3 linked regions of the Variovorax paradoxus genome follow. The protein of the gene in region 2 interacts with the protein of the main gene of each other region in a pairwise test. Links are inferred from orthologs where the notes say so. Each region holds a gene or a part of one and is shown on either strand. Other genes may lie near its edges. The genes, in order: ftsA, QFZ47_RS14145 and ftsZ.

What was found.
Region 1: the proteins of QFZ47_RS14145 (region 2) and ftsA interact in binary tests that used the Escherichia coli proteins (3 or more experiments, as listed by UniProt). The link is inferred for Variovorax paradoxus from one-to-one orthologs.
Region 3: the proteins of QFZ47_RS14145 (region 2) and ftsZ interact in binary tests that used the Escherichia coli proteins (3 or more experiments, as listed by UniProt). The link is inferred for Variovorax paradoxus from one-to-one orthologs.

What each region holds. Positions count from the first base shown.
Region 1 is NZ_JAUSXL010000002.1:1,037,473-1,040,493, reverse strand. The notes cover bases 155-3,021. They hold ftsA (cell division protein FtsA), read left to right. Parts: upstream 155-906; coding sequence 907-2,136; downstream 2,137-3,021. Other genes in these bases: ftsZ (cell division protein FtsZ), read left to right, coding at 2,306-3,021; QFZ47_RS08660 (cell division protein FtsQ/DivIB), read left to right, coding at 155-883. Outside these bases: QFZ47_RS08665 (D-alanine--D-alanine ligase), read left to right, coding at 1-89; more of QFZ47_RS08660, read left to right, coding at 92-154. UniProt on the Escherichia coli protein: Essential cell division protein that assists in the assembly of the Z ring. May serve as the principal membrane anchor for the Z ring.
Region 2 is NZ_JAUSXL010000002.1:2,203,242-2,206,240, reverse strand. The notes cover bases 71-2,915. They hold QFZ47_RS14145 (rod shape-determining protein), read right to left. Parts: upstream 2,093-2,915; coding sequence 1,049-2,092; downstream 71-1,048. Other genes in these bases: gatA (Asp-tRNA(Asn)/Glu-tRNA(Gln) amidotransferase subunit GatA), read left to right, coding at 2,606-2,915; gatC (Asp-tRNA(Asn)/Glu-tRNA(Gln) amidotransferase subunit GatC), read left to right, coding at 2,307-2,606; mreC (rod shape-determining protein MreC), read right to left, coding at 71-963. Outside these bases: more of mreC, read right to left, coding at 1-70; more of gatA, read left to right, coding at 2,916-2,999. UniProt on the Escherichia coli protein: Forms membrane-associated dynamic filaments that are essential for cell shape determination. Acts by regulating cell wall synthesis and cell elongation, and thus cell shape.
Region 3 is NZ_JAUSXL010000002.1:1,035,923-1,038,856, forward strand. What follows is about bases 155-2,934. They hold ftsZ (cell division protein FtsZ), read right to left. Parts: upstream 2,267-2,934; coding sequence 1,043-2,266; downstream 155-1,042. Other genes in these bases: lpxC (UDP-3-O-acyl-N-acetylglucosamine deacetylase), read right to left, coding at 155-837; ftsA (cell division protein FtsA), read right to left, coding at 2,436-2,934. Outside these bases: more of lpxC, read right to left, coding at 1-154. UniProt on the Escherichia coli protein: Essential cell division protein that forms a contractile ring structure (Z ring) at the future cell division site. The regulation of the ring assembly controls the timing and the location of cell division.

The sequences.
Region 1 (3,021 bases), 1.2 Mb from region 2 along the record:
CGGCGCGCGCATCGGGCATTGCCTACGAAGACCTGTGCCTGCGCGTGCTGGCCTCGGCTTCGCTGGATGCCGCGGGGGGAGCGCAATAGCCATGGCCGACAGCATCCCTGTTCCGTTTGACGTCAAGCTCATGAACATCGTCTCGAACCTGGCGTTCGTGGTGGTGGCGCTCATGCTGCTGGCGGCGGGCGCATGGTGGGTGCTGCGCCAGCCGTTCTTTCCCATCGGCGGCATCAAGGTCGACGGCGACGTGACGCACAACAACACGGTGACGCTGCGCGCGAACGTCGCGCCGCAGCTCGCAGGCAACTTCTTCACCGTCGACCTGGCGCGTGCGAGAAGCGCTTTCGAGTCGGTGCCATGGGTGCGCAAGGCGGTGGTGCGGCGCGAGTTCCCGAACAAGCTGCGCGTGACGCTGACCGAGCAGGTGCCGGTGGCCAACTGGGGCGACGATGCCGGATCGAAGCTGATCAACGGCTTTGGCGAGGTGTTCGAAGCCAACGTGGCCGAGGTGGACGACCGGCTGCCGCGGCTCGACGGTCCCATCGAGCAGGCCGGGCAGGTGCTTGGCATGTACCGCGTGATTGCGCCGCTGTTCCAGCCCTATGACTTCAGCGTGGAAGAACTCACGCTGTCGAGCCGGGGCAGCTGGAAGGTGGTGCTGGACACCGGCGCCGAGATCGAACTGGGCCGCGGCCAGCCCGAGGAAGTGACGGCCCGCACGCAGCGTTTCCTGAAGACCGTGACCCAGGTCGCGGGCCAGTACCGCCGCACCGCGGCGGACGTCGAGGGGGCCGACCTGCGGCACAACGACGCCTATGCGCTGCGTCTTCGCGGCGTCACCACGGTCGTCGTTGCCGACCCCAAGACCAAGAAGAAATAGATAGCGAATACCGAGGACATTCAATGCCCAAAGAATACAAAGACCTGGTTGTCGGACTCGACATCGGAACCGCCAAGGTGATGGTGGTGGTGGCCGAGGTGCTGCCCGGCGGCGAACTCAAGCTCGCGGGGCTCGGCATTGCGCCGAGCAATGGCCTGAAGCGAGGCGTGGTGGTGAACATCGACGCCACCGTGCAGAGCATCCAGCAGGCCTTGAAGGAGGCCGAGCTGATGGCCGACTGCAAGATCAGCCGCGTCTACACCGGCATCACCGGCAGCCACATCCGCGGCATCAATTCGAGCGGCATGGTGGCGGTGAAGGACAAGGAAGTCACGCCCGCCGACGTGGCCCGCGTGGTGGAAACCGCGCGCGCCATCAACATCTCGAGCGACCAGCGCCTCTTGCTGGTGGAGCCGCAGGAGTTCGTGATCGACGGCCAGGACGTGAAGGAGCCGATCGGCATGAGCGGCATGCGCCTGGAGGCCAAGGTGCACATCGTGACCGGCGCGCAGAGCGCGGCCGAGAACATCATCAAGTGCGTGCGCCGCTGCGGCCTCGAGGTCGACCAGCTGATGCTCAACCCGCTGGCCTCGAGCCAGGCGGTGCTGACCGAAGACGAGCGCGAGCTCGGCGTGGTGCTGGTCGACATTGGCGCGGGCACCACCGACGTGGCCATCTTCACCAACGGCGCGATCCGCCACACGGCCGTGATCCCGATCGCGGGCGACCTCATCACGAGCGACATCGCGATGGCGCTGCGCACGCCCACCAAGGACGCGGAAGACATCAAGGTCGAGAGCGGCTATGCCAAGCAACTGCTGGCCGACCCCGACCAGCAGGTCGAAGTGCCGGGCCTGGGCGACCGCGGCCCGCGCATGCTGAGCAAGCAGGCGCTGGCCGGCGTGATCGAGCCGCGCATCGAGGAGATTTTCTCGCTGGTGCAGCAGGTGGTGCGCGAGTCGGGCTACGAAGAAGTGCTGTCCTCGGGCGTGGTGCTCACGGGCGGCAGCGCGGTGATGCCAGGCATGGTCGAGCTCGGCGAGGACATCTTCCTGAAGCCGGTGCGGCGCGGCATTCCGAAGTATTCGAGCGCGCTCTCCGACATGGTGGCGCAGCCGCGCGCGGCCACCGTGATGGGCTTGCTCGAGGAAGCACGCTTCGCACGCATGCGCGGCTTCAAGGTCGCGCAGAAGAACGGATCCGTAAAGACTGCGTTCGGACGTTTCAAGGACTTCATCGTGGGGAACTTCTGACCATGAACCACTCCCCACTCTGGCTTGCGCGCGGCGGTCCGCCCTTGCATTTCAACGAGCGATGGCGGCGCACAGGTCCACCGCCGCGACGACAGCTTCGTTGAACTCGTCAAGACACCAGAAAAATTCATAGATACACAACGGCAACTGCAAATTCAAGGAGTAAGAAATGACCATCGAAATGATCGAAGTCGAAGAATTCAACCAAGGCACCCAGATCAAGGTGATCGGCGTCGGCGGCGGCGGCGGCAATGCTGTCGCGCACATGATGGAGCGTGGCGTGCAGGGCGTGCAGTTCGTTTGCGCCAACACCGACGCGCAGGCGCTCCAGCGCAGCAACGCGCACAAGATCATCCAGCTGGGCACCAGCGGCCTGGGCGCGGGCAGCAAGCCCGACAAGGGCCGTGACGCGGCCGAAGCCGCGGTGGACGACATCCGCGCGGCCATCGACGGCGCGCACATGCTCTTCATCACGGCCGGCATGGGTGGCGGCACCGGCACTGGCGCCGCACCCGTGATCGCGCGCGTGGCCAAGGAGATGGGCATCCTCACCGTGGGCGTGGTGACCAAGCCCTTCGACTGGGAGGGCGGGCGCCGCATGACCAACGCCGATGCTGGCCTGGCCGAGCTCGAGGCCAACGTCGACTCGCTGATCGTGGTGCTCAACGAGAAGCTGCTCGACGTGCTGGGCGAGGACATCACGCAGGACGAAGCCTTCGCGCATGCCAACGACGTGCTCAAGAACGCCGTGGGCGGCATCTCGGAAATCATCAACGAGTACGGCGGCGTGAATGTCGACTTCGAAGACGTGCGCACCGTGATGGGCGAGCCCGGCAAGGCCATGATGGGCACGGCCGCCGCCGCCGGCCCGGACCGCGCGCGCAT
Region 2 (2,999 bases):
GGCTTTCTTGTCGGCCTTGTCGGCGGCCTTGTCCGTCTTGGCGGCCGGCTTGGCCTCGGGCTTCTTGCGCACGGCGGCGGCCGGCGCCGCGGGCGGCGGCGCCGAGGGCGCCCCCGTGGGTGCGAGCACCAGCACGTAGCGCGCAGCCGTCACATGGGCCAGCGGCACGCAGTAGATGCGCGCAAAGGCCGAATCGGCGCGGCGCTCGATGCGCTCGATCTTCGCCACCGGCAGGCCGGGCGGATAGACGCCGTCGACGCCGCTGGTGGACAGCAGGTCGCCCTCCTGCAGGTCGGCATTGGCGGCCATGAAGCGCAGTTCGAGGCCGCCGCCATGCGCCGACGCGTCGCCGAAGGCCACGCTGCGCACGCCGGTGCGGGTGTTCTGCACGGGAATGGAAAGATCGCGGTCGATCACCAGCGTGACCTCGCTCGTGAAAGGCTGCACCTGCGTCACCTGGCCGAGCACGCCGTGCGCGTCGATCACGGGCGACCCGGGCGCCACGCCCTGCGTGAGCCCCTGGTCGATGACGATCTTGCGCGTGTAGGGGTCGGCCGCGTCGTACAGCACCTCGGCCGCTCGGCCCGGGGCCTGGGTGGTCTGGCGCAGCTCGAGCAGCGCGCGCAGCCGCGCGTTGTCCTGCGCGAGCGTGTCGGCCTGGCTCGCGCGCTCGGCCTGCAGCATGAGCGCCTTGCGCGCCTCGTCCTCGTTGCGCTGGGCCGCCTGCAGGTCTTCGAAATAGCGGCTGCCGCCAACCACCATCTGCACCGGCTTGAGCGCCAGCCATTGCACCGGGTAGAGCACCGCGCCGACGGCCGCGCGCAGCGGCTGCACGAGATGGAAGCGCGCGTCGGCCACCATCAGGAACAGTGCGAGCGCGCCGAAGAAGATCAGCTTGCTGAGCGCCGACTGCCCCTGGTTGAACAGGGGCGGGGCTGTGCGATCGAGCGTGCCCAAGGGCATGGTTCAGGCCTGGCTGTGTGCAACGTCAGATGGCAAAAAAGCCGGCCTGCGCGAGCAGAGGCCGGCCGATGATGGCTTTCGCCTTTTACTCGCTCGTGAAGATGCTGCCCAGACGGTCCATGCGTTCCAGCGCGATGCCGCAGCCGCGCACCACGCAGGTCAGCGGGTCTTCGGCCACCAGCACCGGCAGGCCGGTTTCCTCGGCCAGCAGGCGGTCCAGGTCGCGCAGCAGCGCGCCGCCGCCGGTCAGCATCATGCCGCGCTCGGCGATGTCGGCGCCCAGCTCGGGCGGCGTCTGTTCCAGCGCGTTCTTCACGGCCGAGACGATGTTGTTGAGCGGATCGGTCAGGGCTTCCAGCACTTCGTTGCTGCTGATGGTGAAGCTGCGCGGCACGCCTTCGGAGAGGTTGCGGCCCTTGACTTCCATCTCCTTGACCTCGGAGCCCGGGAAGGCCGAGCCGATGTTCTTCTTGATGACTTCGGCCGTCGGCTCGCCGATCAGCATGCCGTAGTTGCGGCGGATGTAGTTGATGATGGCTTCGTCGAAGCGGTCGCCGCCCACCCGCACGGAGCCCTTGTAGACCATGCCGCCCAGGCTGATGACGCCCACTTCGGTGGTGCCGCCGCCAATGTCGACCACCATCGAGCCCGAGGCCTCGCTGACCGGCAGGCCGGCGCCGATGGCCGCGGCCATGGGTTCTTCGATGAGATAGACGGAGGTGGCGCCCGCCGCCTCGGCCGCGTCCTTGATGGCTCGGCGCTCGACCTGGGTCGAGCCGCAGGGCACGCAGATGATGATGCGCGGGCTCGGCGTGAGCAGCGTGCGCGGGTGCACCATCTTGATGAACTGCTTGATCATCTGCTCGGTGATCACGAAGTCGGCAATGACGCCGTCCTTCATCGGGCGGATGGCCTCGATGTTGCCGGGCACCTTGCCCAGCATGGCCTTGGCTTCCCGGCCCACGGCCTGGATCACCTTCTTGCCGTGGGGGCCGCCCTCGTGGCGGATGGCGACAACCGAGGGCTCGTCCAGCACGATGCCCTTGTTGCGGGCGAATATCAGTGTGTTGGCGGTGCCGAGGTCGATCGCAAGGTCGGTGGAAAAATACCGACGGAAAGCTCCAAACATGTGCGGAATCCTCTGGAGCACGCCTGCGCATCGGCAGGTCGTCGCTCTATTTTTTGGGTCGTTCGACGGGGTGAGTTGATCGTTTTTGGCGCAAAAGCCGGCGCGTTCGCGGGGGTTGCGGCAAAGGCGGGATAATACCCGAATCCCCTCTGATTCCTGTGTTAGCACCCTCTCCGGCGTGCGATTACTTCCGGTTTTTCGGCCGGTCCGACCCATGTCACTTTCCGCTTCCGATATTGCACGCATTGCCTCTTTGGCACGGCTGCAGCTTGCTTCCGACGAAAGCGAGCGCATGCTCAGCCAGATCAACGGCTTTTTTGACCTGGTCGAACGCATGCGTTCGGCCGACACCGCCGGGGTGGAGCCGCTGGCCCATCCGGTGGCGGCCGTCGAAGACATCACGCTGCGCCTGCGCGACGATGTGGCAAGCGAACCCGACAACCGCGAAGCCAACCAGAAGAGCGCCCCGGCCGTCGAAGCCGGCCTGTTTCTCGTGCCGAAAGTGATCGAATGATGAGCAGCGGTGAATTGCACCAGATGGGCGTGGCCGCTCTCGCCCGTGCCCTGGCCGAGCGCAAGGTTTCGGCCGTCGAGGCCTCCCAGGCCTTTCTCGGCCGCATGAAGGCCCATGAATCGCTCGGCACCTTCGTCGACGTAAACGAGGAAGTGACGCTGGGCCAGGCCCGCGCCGCCGACGCACTGATCGCCAAGGGCAACGCCCCCGCGCTCGCCGGCGTGCCCATTGCGCACAAGGACATCTTCGTCACCACCGATTTCGCCACCACCGCCGGCTCGAAGATGCTCGCGGGCTACCGCTCGCCGTTCGACGCCACCGTGGTGCGCCGCCTGGCCGAGGCCGGCGCGGTCACGCTCGGCAAGCTCAGCTGCGACGAATTCGCGATGGGCT
Region 3 (2,934 bases), 1.2 Mb from region 2 along the record:
CAGCAGTTCGCGCAGCAGCTTGTTGTTGAGCGCGTGGCCCGAGCGGAACGCGGTGTACGCCGCGAGCAGCGGCTTGCCGATGATGTACAGGTCGCCCATGGCGTCGAGGATCTTGTGCTTCACGAACTCGTCGTCGTAGCGCAGGCCTCCGGCATTGAGCACCTTGGTGTCGTCCATCACGATGGCGTTGTCCAGGCCGCCGCCGAGCGCCAGGCCCTTGCTGCGCATGTATTCCACTTCCTTGGTGAAGCCGAAGGTGCGGGCACGTGCGATGTCGCGGCTGTAGGAACCGGTGCCCAGATCGAACTCCACGCGCTGGCCGGTGGAGTTGACCACGCGGTGGTCGAAGTCGATCTCGAAGCTGAGCTTGTAGCCGTGGTAGGGCTCCAGGCTGGCCCACTTCTCGTTGGCGCCCTCGCCTTCGCGCACCTCGACCTTGCGCGTCACGCGGATGAAGCGGCGCGGCGCCTTCTGCAGCTCGATGCCCGCGCTTTGCAGCAGGAACACGAAGGACGAGGCCGACCCGTCGAGGATCGGCACTTCGTCGGCCGTGATGTCGATGTAGAGGTTGTCGATGCCCAGGCCCGCGCAGGCCGACATCAGGTGCTCGACCGTCTGCACCTTGGCGCCGCCGGTCGAGACGGTGGAGGCCAGGCGCGTGTCGGTCACCGCTTCGGCGGTCATGCGGATGTCGACCGGCTCGGGCAGGTCGACGCGCCGGAACACGATGCCGGTGTCCACCGGAGCGGGGCGCAGCGTGAGTTCCACGCGCTGGCCGCTGTGTAGCCCCACGCCCACGGCGCGGCTGATCGACTTGAGGGTTCGTTGTTGCAGCACGCCGAAGATTTTAGGCGCGCGGCGGCCATGCCGCCCTATTCCCCTCGCTATGGCAGCGATAGACATGGGTTCTATGCCAGGCGACCGGCGATGGACGCAAAGGGCACGAAGCGGACGCAGCGCCTAGAGTCGGCGGAAGTCCCTTTCAGGTCTTCCCCGTACCCCTTGCGAACCTTCGTGCCCTCTGCGTTCGGTTGCCTTGCCGTCAATCCGCTTGACGGCGCAGGAATGCCGGGATCTCGAAGTCGTCCATGCCGCCCGACGACAGCGCATCCACCTTGGCCGCGGCCATGGTGCGGTTGGTGCGCCACACGCTGGGAACGGCCATGCCGTCGTAGTTCGGCTGGTGGTTGCCGCCGCCGTGGCCGGCGTGGCCCGCATGGCCAGCGCCGAGCGTGGGCACGTTGAACGGGATGTTGTCGGTGCCGGTGCGGATCACTTCGAGCGTCGGGGCCTGGCGGCGCGCATCGGCGCGCGACAGGCCGGTGGCCACCACGGTCACGCGCATCTGGTCGCCCAGGCTTTCGTCGTAGGCCGCGCCGTAGATCACGTGCGCATCGGGCGAGGCGTAGGCGCGGATGGTGTTCATCGCGAGCTTCGACTCGTTGAGCTTGAGCGAACCCTTCGATGCGGTCACCAGCACCAGCACGCCCTTGGCGCCCGAGAGGTCGATGCCTTCGAGCAGCGGGCAGGCCACGGCCTGTTCGGCGGCGATGCGCGCGCGGTCCGGGCCGGCGGCGGCGGCCGTGCCCATCATGGCCTTGCCGGGCTCGCCCATCACGGTGCGCACGTCTTCGAAGTCGACATTCACGCCGCCGTACTCGTTGATGATTTCCGAGATGCCGCCCACGGCGTTCTTGAGCACGTCGTTGGCATGCGCGAAGGCTTCGTCCTGCGTGATGTCCTCGCCCAGCACGTCGAGCAGCTTCTCGTTGAGCACCACGATCAGCGAGTCGACGTTGGCCTCGAGCTCGGCCAGGCCAGCATCGGCGTTGGTCATGCGGCGCCCGCCCTCCCAGTCGAAGGGCTTGGTCACCACGCCCACGGTGAGGATGCCCATCTCCTTGGCCACGCGCGCGATCACGGGTGCGGCGCCAGTGCCGGTGCCGCCACCCATGCCGGCCGTGATGAAGAGCATGTGCGCGCCGTCGATGGCCGCGCGGATGTCGTCCACCGCGGCTTCGGCCGCGTCACGGCCCTTGTCGGGCTTGCTGCCCGCGCCCAGGCCGCTGGTGCCCAGCTGGATGATCTTGTGCGCGTTGCTGCGCTGGAGCGCCTGCGCGTCGGTGTTGGCGCAAACGAACTGCACGCCCTGCACGCCACGCTCCATCATGTGCGCGACAGCATTGCCGCCGCCGCCGCCGACGCCGATCACCTTGATCTGGGTGCCTTGGTTGAATTCTTCGACTTCGATCATTTCGATGGTCATTTCTTACTCCTTGAATTTGCAGTTGCCGTTGTGTATCTATGAATTTTTCTGGTGTCTTGACGAGTTCAACGAAGCTGTCGTCGCGGCGGTGGACCTGTGCGCCGCCATCGCTCGTTGAAATGCAAGGGCGGACCGCCGCGCGCAAGCCAGAGTGGGGAGTGGTTCATGGTCAGAAGTTCCCCACGATGAAGTCCTTGAAACGTCCGAACGCAGTCTTTACGGATCCGTTCTTCTGCGCGACCTTGAAGCCGCGCATGCGTGCGAAGCGTGCTTCCTCGAGCAAGCCCATCACGGTGGCCGCGCGCGGCTGCGCCACCATGTCGGAGAGCGCGCTCGAATACTTCGGAATGCCGCGCCGCACCGGCTTCAGGAAGATGTCCTCGCCGAGCTCGACCATGCCTGGCATCACCGCGCTGCCGCCCGTGAGCACCACGCCCGAGGACAGCACTTCTTCGTAGCCCGACTCGCGCACCACCTGCTGCACCAGCGAGAAAATCTCCTCGATGCGCGGCTCGATCACGCCGGCCAGCGCCTGCTTGCTCAGCATGCGCGGGCCGCGGTCGCCCAGGCCCGGCACTTCGACCTGCTGGTCGGGGTCGGCCAGCAGTTGCTTGGCATAGCCGCTCTCGACCTTGATGTCTTCCGCGTCCTTGGTGGGCGTGCGCAGC